2 regions of the Methylophilus sp. YYY-1 genome follow, and region 2 is predicted to be linked to the other one. Evidence: predicted binding sites of a transcription regulator. Region 2 holds the regulator's gene; the other holds the start of a gene.
What was found. Region 2 encodes sigma-54, which starts transcription at its own class of promoters, with help from an activator protein. Its sites were predicted from a motif close to TGGCACNNTTCCTGCT; they were not measured.
Positions count from the first base shown of each region.

Region 1: the regulator sigma-54 is predicted to act here: its motif matches at 3,193-3,208, upstream of GOC95_RS11660 (SfnB family sulfur acquisition oxidoreductase).

Region 1 is NZ_WOVG01000004.1:11,488-19,582, forward strand. It holds gene GOC95_RS11645 (ABC transporter substrate-binding protein) at 1-1,104, opposite strand, end outside; gene sfnG (dimethylsulfone monooxygenase SfnG) at 1,136-2,260, opposite strand; gene msuE (FMN reductase) at 2,274-2,849, opposite strand; gene GOC95_RS11660 (SfnB family sulfur acquisition oxidoreductase) at 3,279-4,511, shown strand; gene GOC95_RS11665 (TonB-dependent siderophore receptor) at 4,646-7,072, opposite strand; gene GOC95_RS11670 (FecR domain-containing protein) at 7,205-8,095, opposite strand, start outside.
Region 2 is NZ_WOVG01000002.1:85,658-93,752, reverse strand. It holds gene GOC95_RS07040 (cation:proton antiporter) at 1-1,232, opposite strand, end outside; gene GOC95_RS07035 (KpsF/GutQ family sugar-phosphate isomerase) at 1,457-2,458, shown strand; gene lptC (LPS export ABC transporter periplasmic protein LptC) at 2,484-3,107, shown strand; gene lptA (lipopolysaccharide transport periplasmic protein LptA) at 3,166-3,780, shown strand; gene lptB (LPS export ABC transporter ATP-binding protein) at 3,789-4,532, shown strand; gene GOC95_RS07015 (RNA polymerase factor sigma-54) at 4,539-6,083, shown strand; gene tyrS (tyrosine--tRNA ligase) at 6,129-7,367, opposite strand; gene GOC95_RS07005 (anhydro-N-acetylmuramic acid kinase) at 7,492-8,095, shown strand, end outside.

The DNA of each region.
Region 1 (8,095 bases), on a different contig from region 2:
GCCGTTCGCTCCCAGAGCTTCCAGGCGGCTTTTATCAAGATCAATGTGCTCAAAGCCCCAACGCACCTCATCCCCAGAAAGGGGGCGGTGACCAAATTTGGCCTGTGCCACCCGCACCGCTTCCACATGCAAAGTGCCATCAAGCACGCCCATGTTGTAGTAAATGCTGCCGACGCGTTGCGGCTCGATCTTGCCCTTGCCTGCGGCATACACATACTTCTGGATGTCCTGCAGCACAGGGAACGCGGTGCCTGACGGATGGGTGGTGGCCGAGATATAGCCCTTGGCCGCAGAACCGGCTGGTTGCGCATCCTCTTCGGAGTTACTCCAGACATTGCCAATGATGTGATCGACTGGAAAACCGGTTTTTTGGGCGGTTTTGATCGCCACAGGGTTCATCACTCCCCAGCCACGCAAAATCACGTAATCGGGTTTGATCCGCCGAATGTTCAGCCACTGCGACTGTTGGTCATTGCCCGGATGCGGCACCTCAATCTGCGTATTTTCAAAGCCATATTTTTTGGCCAGCAACGCAAAAATCGGGATGGTTTCTTTGCCATAGGGCGAGCCATGGTAAAGCGTGACGATTTTTTTACCCTTGAGCTGATCCAGCCCACCCGATTTGCTGCCGATGTAATTAATGATTGCCGACGCTTCGCTCCAGGGATTCAAAATCACCGGGAACACAAACGGAAACACGCGGCCATCGGTGGAGTCTGTGCGGCCATGATTGGGCGTAATCACCGGGATCTTGTCCGTGGTGGCGCGCTCAATCACGCCATAAGCAATGCCCACACTAAACGGGTTAAAGGTCGTGGCTTGTTTTTTGGTCCGCTCGTAGCACTCGACACCGCGTTCAACCACATATTCGGTCTCGCACTCGGTCCATGCCAGCTTGACGCCATTGACTCCGCCATCTCGCAGATTGATCAACTGCAAATAATCTTCCAGCCCGCTGGCCTGACCAGAACCGCCGGCGGCATAAGGCCCAATGCGGTAGCCGGCAATACTGAACTGCTGCTCTGCAGGGGCTGCCTGTAATGCGGCTGCACTCAATGCGGTCAGCAGAGCGACAGAAAGTTGATAGATACTTCGGTTAAACACGCTTTTTCTCCCTATGCGCTTGATGCTGCCTTCAGGCAGCTACGCTGTCTTTAATCTTCTGTTGCGACGCAGACGTTGTCTCGAGCACTTGCTTCTCAAGAGCACGCACCTGCGGAATGATCTGCTCACCAAACGCGACCAGTTCCCAGTCGTAGTTGAGTACGCCCACCAGCACCAGGTCGATGCCAATCTCGCGCAATTGCACAATGCGCTCGGCAATCTGTTCGCGGGTACCGATGAGCCCGGTTTTAAAGCCGTCATTGGGTTGCACCAAATCCTGCTTGCGCGAATTTGCCCACATGCCCAGTTGGTCCTGCGTCGCCAAACCCGCTTGCTTCACGGCTTGGGCAAAGCCTTCCAGCGCTTCTGGGTTGGCCAGGCGGACAATCTCCTCCTGCACGGCTTTCGCCTCGGCCTCGGTCTCCCGCGCAATCACAAAGGCATTCACGGCAAACTTGAGCTTGCGACCATGTTTCGCAGCTTCAGCCGACACCTCGTCAATTTGTGCTTTCAACACTTCAGGTGAACCGCCATTCATGAAATACCAGTCCGACACACGGGCCGCCATCTGCCTGGCCGCGGTCGAATTCCCGCCCTGGAAAATGGGTGGATGTGGCCGCTGAATCGGCGTTGGCTGGTAAGCCAATTGATTGATGCGGTAAAAATCGCCTTTAAAGGTCAACGATTCGCCCGACCACAAGCCCTTGAGCACGCGGATAAACTCTTCAGAGCGGCGATAGCGCTCGTCATGATCCAGCCAGGGCTCGCCCAAAGCGGTAAACTCGTCCTTGAACCAGCCACTAACCACATTCACCGCCCAGCGGCCACCGGAAAGGTGGTCGGCGGTAATGCCCAGCTTGGCCAACAGCGCAGGGGGCCAGACGCCGGGCAATACCGCGGCAATCACCTTGAGCTTCTGCGTCGCCTGCAACAGGGCCGAGGTCAGAATGACAGACTCATGTTGCCCATCCGCCTTGTAGCCGCCCAAAAAGCGGGTAGCGGTCAGCGCATAGTCAAAGCCAACGCGCTCGGCGATTTGCGCAAGCTGAATGTTGTACTCGGTGCTCCAGCCAGTTTGCTGGGCAATTTCGCTCACGACCTGGCCGCCACTCAGGTTGGAAACCCAGTAAGCAAATTGAATCGGTGATTGGCTCATCAGGCGCTCCCGTTTAGGCGTTAACCAAGACTGAAGCGTTTTCTGCCAGCTCACGGTGTTTAAGGAGCGGTAAGGCACGCTCAACAGCCAGTGCTACGCGCGCTTTCACCGCCTCACTCTTGATTTGATAATTTTCAAAATCCGCTTCAACGGCATATACGCCGATCGGCAACGTGACTGCCTGGAAGAAGCTAAACAACGGACGCAGCTCATGATCAATGATCAAGGCATGGCGCTCAGTCCCGCCGGTTGCTGCCAGCAGCACGGGCACATCAATCAATGCTTCGAGATTGACCAGATCAAACAAATGCTTGAACAACCCTCCATAAGAGGCGCGATACACAGGCGTAGCCACCACCAGTAAATCGGCGGTTTCAATCGCCTGGATATCTTGCTGTACGTTGATTGGCAAAGCTTTGGGATCGTAGGAAGCGACCAAGCTGCCCGCAATTTCGCTTAATTCCACCACGTGCAGATCAATCGGGATTTGCTGTCCCAACTTCTGTGTGATCGCCTGCACCAGTGCAGCGGTTCTGGAAGGTAATTTATAGCTGCCGGAAACGGCAGTGACTTTTAATGGACGGCTCATCATGACTCCTGAAATAACAATGACGGAGGTCGTTGCTTACGATGCTTCGCAGACGACCTTGCTTGCCAGTAGTATTAGCAGCATCCATGCCAGGCAATAATGTTTATATTTTTCAATGACTTAATATAAAACCTGCTTTTTAAATGGTGCTAGATTCCAGCGCTAGTTGCTGATCAACTGCTGCAAAAGCAGCAGTTTTGCGCGATCACGCTGCAGTCCGCTCCCGCCCCGCCCTCCAGTGGCTGCTGCTTTTACAGCAGCCATTCAGCAGCAAACTGTTTCTATAGAGGCGGAGGCAGAGATGGATTTTTACATTTTCCTTTAAATTCAATGCTTTATTGATTGGCACACTAAATGCAACAGTGACTGCAGACGCATGGTGCCTGCTCGCCATGCCTTTATTGATCTCTTTTTGAATAAGGACTGACTATGACTGCACAAGCAAATAAGATTGCACATTTGCCTGTAAACCTGCCGCGACAAGCGGCGCATTTGATTAAAAGTGACGCAGAAGCCCTGACCGTCGCCAAACAGGTTGCCAGCGAAATCGCCAAAGAAGCCGCCCTGCGCGACCAGGAACGCCGACTGCCACGTAAAGAGCTAGACCTGTTTTCAAGCAGTGGCTTGTGGGGCATTACCGTGCCGAAAGAATACGGCGGTGCCTTCGTCTCCAACAAAACCCTGGCAGAAGTGATTGCCACCGTGGCCGAGGCAGACCCCAGTGTCGGCCAGATTCCACAGAATCATTTATATATGGTGGAAGGCTTGCGCCTGGATGGCTCAGACTTTCAGAAAAAATACTTTTTTGAGTTGGTGCTGCAAGGGGTGCGGTTTGGCAATGCGTTCTCCGAGATTGGCACCAAGAGCGTCAATGACGTGAAAACCAAGCTCACGCCCACCAATAGCGGCTACTTTTTAAACGGCAAAAAATTCTATTCGTCTGGCGCTTTGCTGGCGGACTGGGTGCCTGTAGTTGCCAAGGATGAGCACGACAATACTGTGGTGGCATTTGTACCCGCTGGCGCAGAAGGCCTGACCATTATTGATGACTGGTCCAGCTTTGGCCAACGCACCACCGCCAGCGGGACGACCATCCTGGAAAATATTTTTGTGCCTAGCGAATATGTCTTGCCGCACCATCTGGCGTTTGACCGCCCGACCACCATGGGGCCAATTGCACAGATTATCCAGGCGGCAGTCGATACCGGCATCGCCCGCGCGGCGTTTAAAGATACCCTGCACTTTGTACGCAACTACACACGGCCATGGATAGATACCGATCTGGAACACGGCTATGAAGACCCGCATACCATCAAAGACATCGGCGACTTGCAAATTCGCCTCCACGCCACCGAGGCCTTGTTGGCACGTGCCGGTGAATACATAGACGAAGCACAACGTAACCCGAATGAGGACACCGTGGCAGAAGCTTCGATTGCGGTAGCTGAAGCCAAAGTGCTGAGTACCGAAACCGCCTTGCTGGCGGGTAGCAAGTTGTTTGAACTGGCCGGCACACGCTCAACCCTGGGCGAATACAACCTGGACCGCCACTGGCGCAATGCACGTACGCATACCCTGCACGATCCGGTGCGCTGGAAATACCATGCCGTCGGCAACTACAGCCTGAACAAGGTCAAACCGCCGCGCCATCCTTGGATTTAAACGGCAAGGCCATGAAGGCGCCATAAGCGATGGCGCCTTCTGCAAGTCATGCGGCATAGATTAAAAAACAGCCCGACATGATGTCGGGCTGTTTGCATTGGCTCAGGCCGTTAACCGCGCTGAAGGCAAGAGGTTTACCAGCGGTAAGTCGCCGTTAGCATGGCACGCCGTGGTTCCCCATAGTAGCAACTGCCAGAGGCGCAATTGGCGACATACTCTTTGTTGGTGAGGTTGCGTGCATTCAATGCCAGCGTCCAGTGCGGCAGGTCATACCCGACCAATGCATCCCATAAAGTAAATGAGGGGATCCGCTCGGATGCGGAATCAAAATTGCCATGGGTTGAGCCGTTATAGCGCGCACCCAAGCCCACCTTGAATCCATTGTTAAAGCGGTAATCACTCCACACGGCGAGCGTGTTTTCCGGCGTGGCCAGCAAAGGCGTACCAATCAACGCAGGATTGCTGCTGGCAGTGACTTCAACCTTGGGCGTATACGTATAGGCCGTAATCAGATTCATATTTTCTATTGGCTGCGCTTGTATTTCGACCTCCAGGCCACGCACCTGAATCTGCCCGGTCTGGCTCGGACTGCCGCTGTTGGGGTCATAACTGATAAAGTTGTTACGCTCCAGATTAAACCAGGCAGCGCTGTAACGGTTCTTGCTACCTGGCGGCTGATAGCGTACGCCAAACTCATACTGCTTGCCGGTTTCGGGTTTAAAGCCTTTGCCTGTTTGCGTGTTGACCGTGACCGTCGGTATAAAAGACTCTGAGTAGCTGAAATAAGGGGCAATGCCATTGTCTGCCAAATAGAGCAAGCCTGCACGGCTGGTAAACTTGTGGTCATTAAAGCGATCATTGGTGCCTGCCACACGCTCCGCGTTCTGGGTGGTGGCATCGTCGTAGCGGCCACCGAGGGTCGCAATCCAATGCGCACCCCATTTGATCTGGTCTTGCAGATAAAAACCTGTTTGCGCCAGTTTGATGCTGCTATCCTGCACAGGGTCACCCCTCACTATGGTTTGTGCCGTATCCGGGGCCAACAAATCCAGATCTGGCGCACTGCCAGAATAGAATTGATTGCGGTCCCTGACCTTTTGGTAATCCAGACCCGCCAGCAAGGTATGTTGCCAATCCCCCGCCTGAATCCGCCATTGCAGCTGATTATCGATGGTGAACGCTTTGATGTGATCCGGGCTACCGTTCATATCGCGGGTGATATAGCGGAAGTTGCTAGGATCCTCAGGATTCGCCTGGTTGACCTGCGTGTACCCCATGCCGAACACCTGCCAGTAAGCCAAATCTACCTCGCTGTAGCGTGCATTCTGCCTGAAGGTCCACTGGTCGTTGAAGCTATGCTCAAACAGATAGCCGACATACCATTGCTTTTGCTCAAACCGGTTAAATTTTCTATCGCCGACAAAGGTCTTGTAAGGCAATTTTTCTCCCGATGGCGTGCGCAGCAAGGTGCCTTGCTCAGGCAAGGCACCAGCCACGATCCCGGCATCCGAGTTCATATACTGCGACATGATCGTCAAACTGGTTTTGTCAGAAGGCAGAAAAGTGATTGACGGCGCAATAAACACCCGGTCATCCTTCATGCCTTGACGCGGCAAATCGGCGTCACGCACCAGGCCGGTAATGCGGTACAACACAGTGCCGTCTTCATTGAGCGGCCCCGAAAAATCACCGGCGAGCTGCTCACGCGAATAATTCCCCAGTTGCATCTGGATTTCTTTGAGCGGGGTCGCGGTGGGGCGTTTGCTGACCACATTAATCAAGCCGCCTGCGGTACTTTGCCCATACAGCACCGAGGCTGGCCCGCGCAGGATTTCTAGGCGCTCTATGCCATAATTTTCGATTCTGCCAGTCGCAAACGTGCCGGCATTGCGCCACGGCAAGCCATCTTGATAAAAACCGGGTGAATACGCATCAATGCCACGCAAGGCAATCCAGTCATAGCGGGAATCCGGGCCGTAAGGCGCCACATTCACCCCCGGCGTATAGGCCATGCCTTCGCGCAAGCTTTGTGCACCAATGGCCTGAATAAAATCTTTCGTCACCACCGAGACCGACTGCGGCGTTTCCATCAGCGATGTATCGGTTTTGGTCCCCGTGGCTGATTGCTCGGCAATATAGCCTTTAATTGGGCTCCAGGCCGTTTCCTTGTTGGCCGCGGCTGTCACTTGCACCTCGGGCAAAGTACTCGCCTTGGCCGACTGCGGGAGAATGGCATAACGGTGATCCCCGCGATGCTCAACTTCCAGACCCGAGCCTTTGAGTAAGGTGTCCAGCGCCTGCTGCACAGTAAACTTGCCATGCAACCCTGTGCTAGTTTTACCATCTGCCAGCGCAGCATTGGCTGACAGCAGAATGCCGGCTTCGGCGGCAAATCGGCTTAATACCTGACTCAATGGTCCGGCAGGAATCTGGTATTCCTGTGCCACCGCCTCTTTTTCAGCAGCATGCAATACCGGTATGGGCGTGATGCTGCTGATCATCAGTGTCAGTAACGCCGCCCGGACATGCCGCGTAAGCAGCAAAGTGTGATGCGATTTCATTCAAGCTCCCTGTTAGGTTAAAAATAACGTGTTGTTATCTCTAAACCGAAACAGCCCGTTAAAAAGGGAACCTCCAGCGCAAAAAATACAAAAATTTCGCGCGCGCCTGATAGCAAAGCCAATGACAGGCGCTCAAGAAGCAGGGAGCAATTGAATATTGCCTTGCGCGTCGGTGTGCTGGCGAATGCCCAAACTATGGGTAATTTCCTGCAGCACCAGCGGCACGTTGGCAAACGGGTATGCGCCCATCAAGCGTAAATGGGCAATATCGGGGGCCACCGATAGCCTGGTTGAATGATAGCGTGCCAGCTCGGCAATAAAGTCTTTGAGCGATTGATTGTCCGCAATCAGGATGCCACGGGTCCAGGCTTCACGGGCAGGAAGTGCGGCCTCTATTGCACCGACGCCATACCGGTCAAAATAGGCCTGCTGACCGGCACTCAACGTGATGGCAGTGCCTTGTGATGGCGTAATCGCCACCCGCCCCTCATACACGGCGAGCAAGCTACGCGTGTCCTTCTGGCAGACGGTAAAACGCGTCCCCAGGGCCGTCAAGCGCCCATGCTGCGTATCAACGACCAAGGGCCGAGCTTGCGGGTCATGGCCAGATTGCAGCAGTATCTCGCCGTATTCCAGCGTGATGCGCCGCAACATCCAGCCATAGGTGACGCGCACCTGGGTGTCGGTATTGAGCCAAAGTTTGCCTTGGTCCGCCAATAGCACGCGATGCGTTCTGCCTGCTGGCGTACGGTAGGTGATGGCGCTGGCAGTGAGCGTTGTCAGCCAATCTTGCCAGGGGCTGTAGCGATGCAACAGGCTCACGCCCAAGTAAGTGACGCCCGCCAGGCCGAGCATTTTTAACGCCTGCCTGCGCCCACTGGAATGCAACAAGGCCTGATGCGAGGCCGACTTGCTTGCCACAGCATTGAGATTGGAGAAGGCGGCATTAATCGCCTCCACCTCTGTCCAAGCCCGTTGGTGGGCTGGGTGCGCAGTTAGCCACGCTTGCCAGGCCTGCCGCTC
Region 2 (8,095 bases):
ATGATGACATGATCGCGCAAATCGAGGCTGTGCTCCTGAATAGTCTCCACCACCTTGTAGCTATTACGCGTATAACTCTTGACCAGTTTGCGCGCAATCCTGCCGTTATATTGAATAATGAACGGCGCCACTAGCATAGAAAGAACTGCCACGGACAGCACCAGCTGTAGGGACTCGCCGTCAATCAAATGCGTTTGCAAGCCCAGGGCCAGCACCACAAAACTGAACTCCCCCGCCTGGCCAAGAATAATGCCGGTACGGACACCCACGCCCATCTCAAAGCCATACAACTTGGTTAAAAAGGCAATCAGGCCAATCTTGAACACCAGGAACAGGGCTAACAGGAAAACAATCAATACAATATGATTGATCAATACGGAAACGTCGAGCAGCATGCCGACGCTGATAAAAAACAGACCCAGCAAGATATCGCGGAAAGGCGCAATATCTGATTCAACCTGATAACGGTATTTGGTCTCGGAAATCAGCATCCCGGCGACAAAGGCCCCCAGCGCAAAGGACAAGCCGACATAGTTGGTGGCTGCCGCCATCAGCAGGGTGACCATCAGCACATTGAGCACAAACAACTCGCGTGAGCGCTGTTTGGCCACCAGCTCAAACCAGAAGTTAAGGATGTTTTTCCCGAACTTGAACAGTAAAAACAGCAGTACAGACGACTTGAACAGCGTCAGCCCCAACACATCCAGCCAATTGTCGCTATGCGAGCCTAGCGTCTGGATCAACACCAGAATCGGAATCACGGCCAGATCCTGGAAAAGCAGCACGCCGATACTGAGACGACCATGTCTGGAGTTAAGGTCTACACGCTCCATCAGAATTTTGGACACAATCGCGGTCGAGGACATGGTGATGGCCGCACCAATGATAAAAGCAGAAGTCAGGCTGAGCCCGGCCACTTTGCCCAGTACCAGACTAGCCAGCAAGGTCAGCACGACCTGTCCGCCCCCTAGCCCGAACAGCGTTTTTCGCATGGCATACAGCTTAGGCAGACTAAACTCGAGACCGATGCTAAACATCAAAAACACGATACCAAACTCGGCCACCTGGCGACCGGACTCTTCGTCCTCCAGCAAGCCCAGGGCGTGCGGGCCCAGCACGATGCCGATGACAAAATAGGCCAGCATGGCAGGCAAGCCGAGGATGCGGAACAAGCCCACGGCGAAGACCGAGCTGGTCAGCAGTAATAAAAGATGTATCAGGGAATCAAACATGCAAAGCTCTAACGCATTTATACCAAGCCGGTCAAACAGGGGTTTGATCGCCATCAGCCAGCGCTGAAGGGTCAAGGTCTATTATGAAACGCAATTGTTTCAGGATGATGCATCGTGCCACAAAACTTTGTTTTATGCAAAAAATGTGCCTGAGAATAAAAAAACCGTAAAAAAAGGGTGTTTTACTTTATTGTCAGGCAACTCGCTTGTTATACTTACCCGCCATGATGACAGCAAATTCCGGCATCCATCTTGTTAAAACACCCGATATCGTGTCGCGCGCACGAGGGGTGTTGTTGCACGAAGCCGATGAGATCAGGCATCTGGCAGACCGCATTGGCTCGGCTTTTGAGGCCGCCGTCCATATGATTCTGGCCTGCAAGGGCCGGGTGGTGGTCACGGGCATGGGCAAATCCGGCCATATCGGCGGCAAAATTGCGGCCACCTTGGCCAGTACCGGCACACCGGCGTTTTTCATGCACCCGGCCGAGGCCAGCCACGGCGACTTGGGCATGATTACGGCAGAAGATGTGGTGATCGCGCTGTCCAACTCTGGCGAGAGTGATGAAATTATTAATATTTTGCCGGCGATCCGCCGCATAGGTGCTCGGGTGTTGAGCATCACGGGCAGCGAAGACTCCACCTTGTCACGTGAGTCGGAAGTGCATTTGAGTGCTGCCGTGAGCCATGAGGCTTGCCCACTCGGCTTGGCTCCCACAGCCAGCACGACAGCGGCCTTGGCCCTTGGCGATGCCTTAGCACTCTGCGTGCTCGATTTGCGAGAGTTCACTGCCGAAGACTTCGCCCGTTCGCATCCCGGTGGCAGCTTGGGCAGACGGCTACTGGTGCGCATCAAGGATGTCATGCGTACCGGCGCGGCCGTGCCCCAAATTGATCAACACGCCTCCATTCAGGAAGCCATCACGCAAATTTCACTCAAGGGCATGGGCTTCACGGCTATTGTGGACCACGCGCAACGCCCAATAGGCATTTTTACCGATGGCGATTTGCGCCGCTTGTTTATGCAGGGCAAGAACAATCCACAGGCATCCATTGATACCGTGATGAACAAACAGCCGTATTTGCTGGAGACGAATCAGATGGCGGTTGAAGCAGTTAACATGATGGAGCAGCACAAAATAAATGGCTTTTTGGCAGTAGATGCCCAAGGGCAGTTGGTAGGGGCATTCAATATGCATGACTTATTGAAAGCCAAAGTCGTTTAGCTTAAACAGGCATTAGAATTCAGGCATGCTTAAACACCCCATTTTGTTGCCGATTGCGTTAATGCTGTTGCTGGCGCTGCTGACCTTCTGGATTAACCAGAATGTACAAGAGCAAGCACTCAAAATGAACATACTTAATCGCCAAGCGCCGGACTACATGTTGTACAACTTTGTGAGTACCCGCACGGATGCGTCCGGCAATACCAAATATGTGCTGGCGGCTGCAAAAATGCGCCACTTTCCTGCCAATGACTATGCAGAATTGCAGCGGCCACGCTTTACCCAGTTTGGCCTGAACAAGCCTTACACGCAAATTTATGGTCAGCAAGGACGTGTTTCCGCCAATGGTAAACTGGTGGAGTTTAGCAATCAGGTCAAGGTGATCCGCCAAGCCTCTGCCACCAAGCCAGAAACACAAATGCAAACCGAGCGGCTTTGGCTGGAGCCGGATACCGAGGTGGCACACACAGACCAGCCGGTGATCATCCGCCAAAAACCGGCGACAGTGATTACAGGCACGGGCATGCGTTTTGATAACCGGGCTGATACCATGCAATTGTTTAACCGGGTGCATGTGCATTATGAGCGTCCACCCGTCGCCAGCAATTTGGCAAGCCCGGCCCAGGCGTCAAACACAGAACGCCAATGACCGTTGATTATGGAGAAATGAGTTGAACACGCACAAGCCCTTATTTTTAGCGATCTGCATGAGCGTATGGGCGCTATTGTCCATGCCGCTGAGTGTGCTAGCCGAAGAATCTGACCGAGATCAACCGATAGAGCTTGAAGCGGATACCGTGACCGTGAACGATGCTAAAAAAATCAGTATCTACACGGGCAACGTGATTCTTAATCAGGGCACTTTGCAAATCAAGGCGGACAAAATGATCGTACGCGAGGATCAGGACGGCTTTCAACATAGCACCTGTACCGGCAACCCCACCACGTTCAAACAAAAACGTACCGGTAAAGACGAGTGGATGCAAGGCAGTGGTCAACGTATCGAATACAACGCCCGCATGGATAAAGTGCAACTGTATACCAATGCCTGGGTTAAACGTGGTGAAGACATCGTGACCGGGGACTATATCAGCTACGACGCTAACGCCGAGTATGCCGAGGTGATTGGCGGCACCAAAGCCAACCCGAACGGGACGGCTGGCAGCCGCGTCAAGGCCACCATACAGCCTAAAAATAAAACCACACCGCCTGTCATTGACAACAAGCCAACCTCTCAACAGGGGTTACGGATGAATCGCTCCTTGCAACTCAAGGTCGAACCTGCCCCTGCCGAAAACACTGGTGAGCAAGGCAAAGAGTAAGCATAAAGATGGAAACCATGGCAGCAGATCAGAACCATTTGCAGGTTAACCGCCTGAAAAAAACCTATCAGGGCCGTACCGTCGTCAAAAACACGACGCTTGAGTTACGCAGTGGCGAAGTGATCGGCTTGCTGGGTCCCAACGGGGCAGGCAAAACCACCAGCTTTTACATGATTGTCGGGTTGGTTGCGCTGGATGAAGGCAACATTACGCTGAATGGCGCCGACGTGAGCCGCGCGCCCATGCATGAGCGCGCGCGCATGGGCTTGGCTTATCTGCCCCAAGAAGCATCCATTTTCCGCAAGCTCAGCGTAACCGACAACATCCTCGCCATTCTTGAAACCCGTCCCTATACGGAAGAGCAACGTGAGGCGAGGCTTGAATCCTTGCTGGATCAATTGCATATCCAGCACATCCGCAACAGTCAGGCCGTCAGCTTGTCTGGTGGCGAACGTCGACGCGTTGAAATTGCGCGCTGCCTGGCCACTGACCCTAAATTTATTTTGCTGGATGAACCGTTCGCCGGGATTGATCCGATTGCGGTGATCGAAATCCAGAAAATCATCCGCTACCTGAGCAGTCAGAATATTGGTATTTTAATCACCGACCACAATGTGCGCGAAACGCTGGATATCTGTGACCGCGCTTATATTGTCAATGAAGGCGCTGTGTTTGCAGCAGGCACGCCCGATGAAATCATTCAGAATGAAGGTGTGCGTGAAGTGTATCTGGGCAAGAATTTTAGGCTGTAATCCGTCATGAAACAGAACCTGCAATTACGTATTTCGCAAAATCTGGCGCTGACGCCGCAGCTGCAGCAATCGATCCGTTTGCTGCAACTTTCCACGCTGGAACTGAACCAGGAACTGGAAACCATCCTGCAGGAAAACCCGTTACTGGAAATGTCAGACGGTGAAGAAGGCGAGTTTGAAGATAACACACCGCCTCCCCCCACTGTAGAAGCTGAGCCGACAGATGCCAGCTCGTTTGACATGGCAACGCAGCAAGAGATCACCGCACCGGCAGAAAGTCTGCGTGAAGACTTGCACGATGAGCTGGGCGGGAGCGAGAGCGACCTGCCCAATTTAAACGAGGAATTCACGCCGCCAGAGTTTGAAGATGATTATGAAGAGTTTGGCAGCACCAGCAACTGGGACGAAGCCGGACGCAATCATCAGGAAGACGAAGACAGTGACTTTTCCAGACAGGAAACCACCAGCATCAGTTTGCGCGAGCATCTGATTGATCAGATACAACTGGCACATTTATCGCAACGTGACATGAGCCTGGTCAAACTGCTACTGGATAGCATCACTGATGATGGCTATCTGGAGCAAGATCTGCAGGAGATTGTGGAGCACTTGCCACTCGAACTTGAGGTCGAGCTGCTGGAACTGGAAACCGCCCTCAAGCTGATCCAGAATCTGGACCCTGTAGGCGTAGGTGCGCGCGATTTACGCGAGTGCCTGCTCTTGCAACTGACGCGTTTGCCGCAAGAAACGCCACACTTGCAAACCGCCATTGCCATTGCCAAAGACCACCTGGCGCTGCTTGCCAACAAAGACTTTGTCAAACTGCGCAAGGTGCTTGGTTGCGATGAAGCGGTACTCAAGGCGGCGCAGCACCTGATCCGCCAGCAAAACCCCAGACCCGGCAGCGAGTTTTCCAGCTTTAGTCACGATCACTTTATCCAGCACGATGTGGTGGTTAAAAAAATCAAGGGCATTTGGGTCGCCTCTTTAAATGATGGCGTGATCCCCAAACTGCGCATCAACCAGATGTATGCGGACATCCTCAAGCGCAACCGCGAGAGTTCAGGCCAATACCTGCAAAGCCAGATGCAGGAAGCCAAGTGGATGATTAAAAATATCCAGCAGCGCTTCTCGACCATTTTGCGCGTGTCACAAGCCATTGTAGATCGCCAGCGCAACTTCTTTGAACATGGTGAAATTGCCATGCGGCCACTGGTGCTTCGTGAAATCGCCGAAGAACTCGACTTGCATGAAAGCACAGTTTCCCGCGTCACCACACATAAGTATATGCTCACACCGCGTGGCGTCTATGAACTCAAATACTTCTTTGGCAGCTCGGTGGCCACAGATGCAGGCGGCTCCTGCTCTGCCACCGCTATCCGCGCCTTGATCAAGCAAATGGTGGCCGAAGAAAACCCGAAAAAGCCTTTGTCGGACAACCAGATCACCGACACACTGGCACAACAAGGTATCGTCGTTGCCCGCCGTACCATAGCCAAATATCGCGAGTCCCTGAATATTCCTCCCGCGAACTTGCGCAAAACGCTCTAAACAAAAAAGGCCGCAGATGCGGCCTTTTTTGTTTCTCAGCTCAAATCACCTGATTGTGATCTTGGCAAATTTACGTTTACCCACCTGTGCGATCACTGTCACACCTTTTGTCAAAGGCAGATTCTTATCATCCACCTTGACGCTGTCGAGCTTGACGCCGCCTTGCTGCACTGCGCGCATGGCTTCACTGGTGCTTTCGACCAGGCCCGCCTGTTTCAACAATTGGCTAATGCCGATGCTCTCGCCTTCAATGGTCACTTCAACTTCGGGCACGTCATCCGGGATGCCGCCTTTGGCACGGGTCTGGAAGTCCTGCAAGGCTTTTTCAGCCGCGGCTTGACCATGGAAACGCGCCACAATTTCTTGGGCAAAGCCGACCTTGATATTGCGGGGATTTTCACCGCTGGCGACTTGCGCCTTCCATTCGGCAATGGTTTCCAGCGTCGCAAAAGACAGCAAATCAATATAGCGCCACATCAGTTCATCTGAAATCGACATGATCTTGGCAAAAATAGTCTCTGGCGCCTCGCTAATGCCAATGTAGTTACCGAGTGATTTAGACATTTTATTGACGCCATCCAACCCTTCCAGCAACGGCATCATCAGCACACATTGCTGCGACTGGCCGGCCTGCTTTTGCAACTCACGCCCCATGAGCAGGTTAAACTTCTGGTCGGTACCACCGAGCTCAAGATCCGCTTGCAGGGCGACCGAATCATATCCTTGCAGTAACGGGTACAGAAACTCGTGAATCGCAATCGGTTGATTACCCTTGAAGCGTTTGGAGAAGTCATCGCGCTCCAGCATGCGGGCCACGGTATGGCTGGCAGCCAGTTTAATCATCCCCGCCGCGCCAAGTTCACTTAACCAGTTGGAGTTAAAGACAATCTCGGTTTTGGTGGGATCCAGAATTTTGAAGACTTGTGCAGCATAGGTATCGGCGTTGGCCTTGACCTGCTCCACGGTTAAGGGTGGACGGGTGGCGCTTTTGCCAGTCGGGTCACCAATCATGCCGGTAAAGTCACCGATCAGGAATAAAATCTGATGGCCCAGGTCCTGCAACTGGCGCAATTTATTAATGAGGACGGTATGACCCAGGTGCAAGTCGGGCGCGGTAGGGTCAAAGCCTGCTTTCACACGTAACGGCTTGCCTGTTTTCAGTTTCTCGACCAGCTCCTGCTCTATCAGTAACTCATCTGCGCCACGCTTGATAATGGCCAACGCCTTGGCAATTTCTGGGCTCAATGCTGGCACTTCAGATGAGGGTTGTTTGGTATCGGTCATGCGGGTATCCGTCAAATACAACGATGCGCACTGATGGCACCGTCTCAAATAAGTAAAACAGCTATTTTAACGTAATCCCATGCATTTCTGTAAGCGCGGCTGGAGCAGTGTTAAAATGACACCCATGCAAGTTTCTGCCGATCGCTCCCAGCCACGTTTGTTTATTGGACTGATGTCCGGTACCAGCCTGGACGGGGTGGATGCCGTGCTCACCTCGCAACGGGGCGAGCAACTGACACAAACGGCCACCTATTTTCTGCCCTACCCTGACGCGCTTAAACAGCGTCTACTGGCCTTGCACACGCCCGCCAATAACGAGTTACACGAGGCCGCAGTGGTTGCTAACCAGCTCGCAGAACTCTACGCGCAAGCCGTCAAGCAACTGCTTAAGCTCGCCGACATCCGTGCCGAGGCCGTGACAGCCATCGGTTGCCATGGCCAGACCATCCGGCACTGTCCGACACTGGCATACACTATACAATTGGGCAACCATGCCCGCTTGGCAGAATTAACAGGGATCACGGTCATTGGCGACTTCAGAAGTCGCGATATTGCCGCTGGCGGCCAAGGTGCACCGTTAGTGCCGGCCTTTCACCAGGCGGTGTTTACGAGTGCAGACAGGCATCGCGTCATCATTAATATCGGCGGCATTGCCAACTTGAGTGATCTGCCAGCACACGGACAAGTCACAGGCTTTGACTCGGGACCCGGCAACCTGCTCATGGATG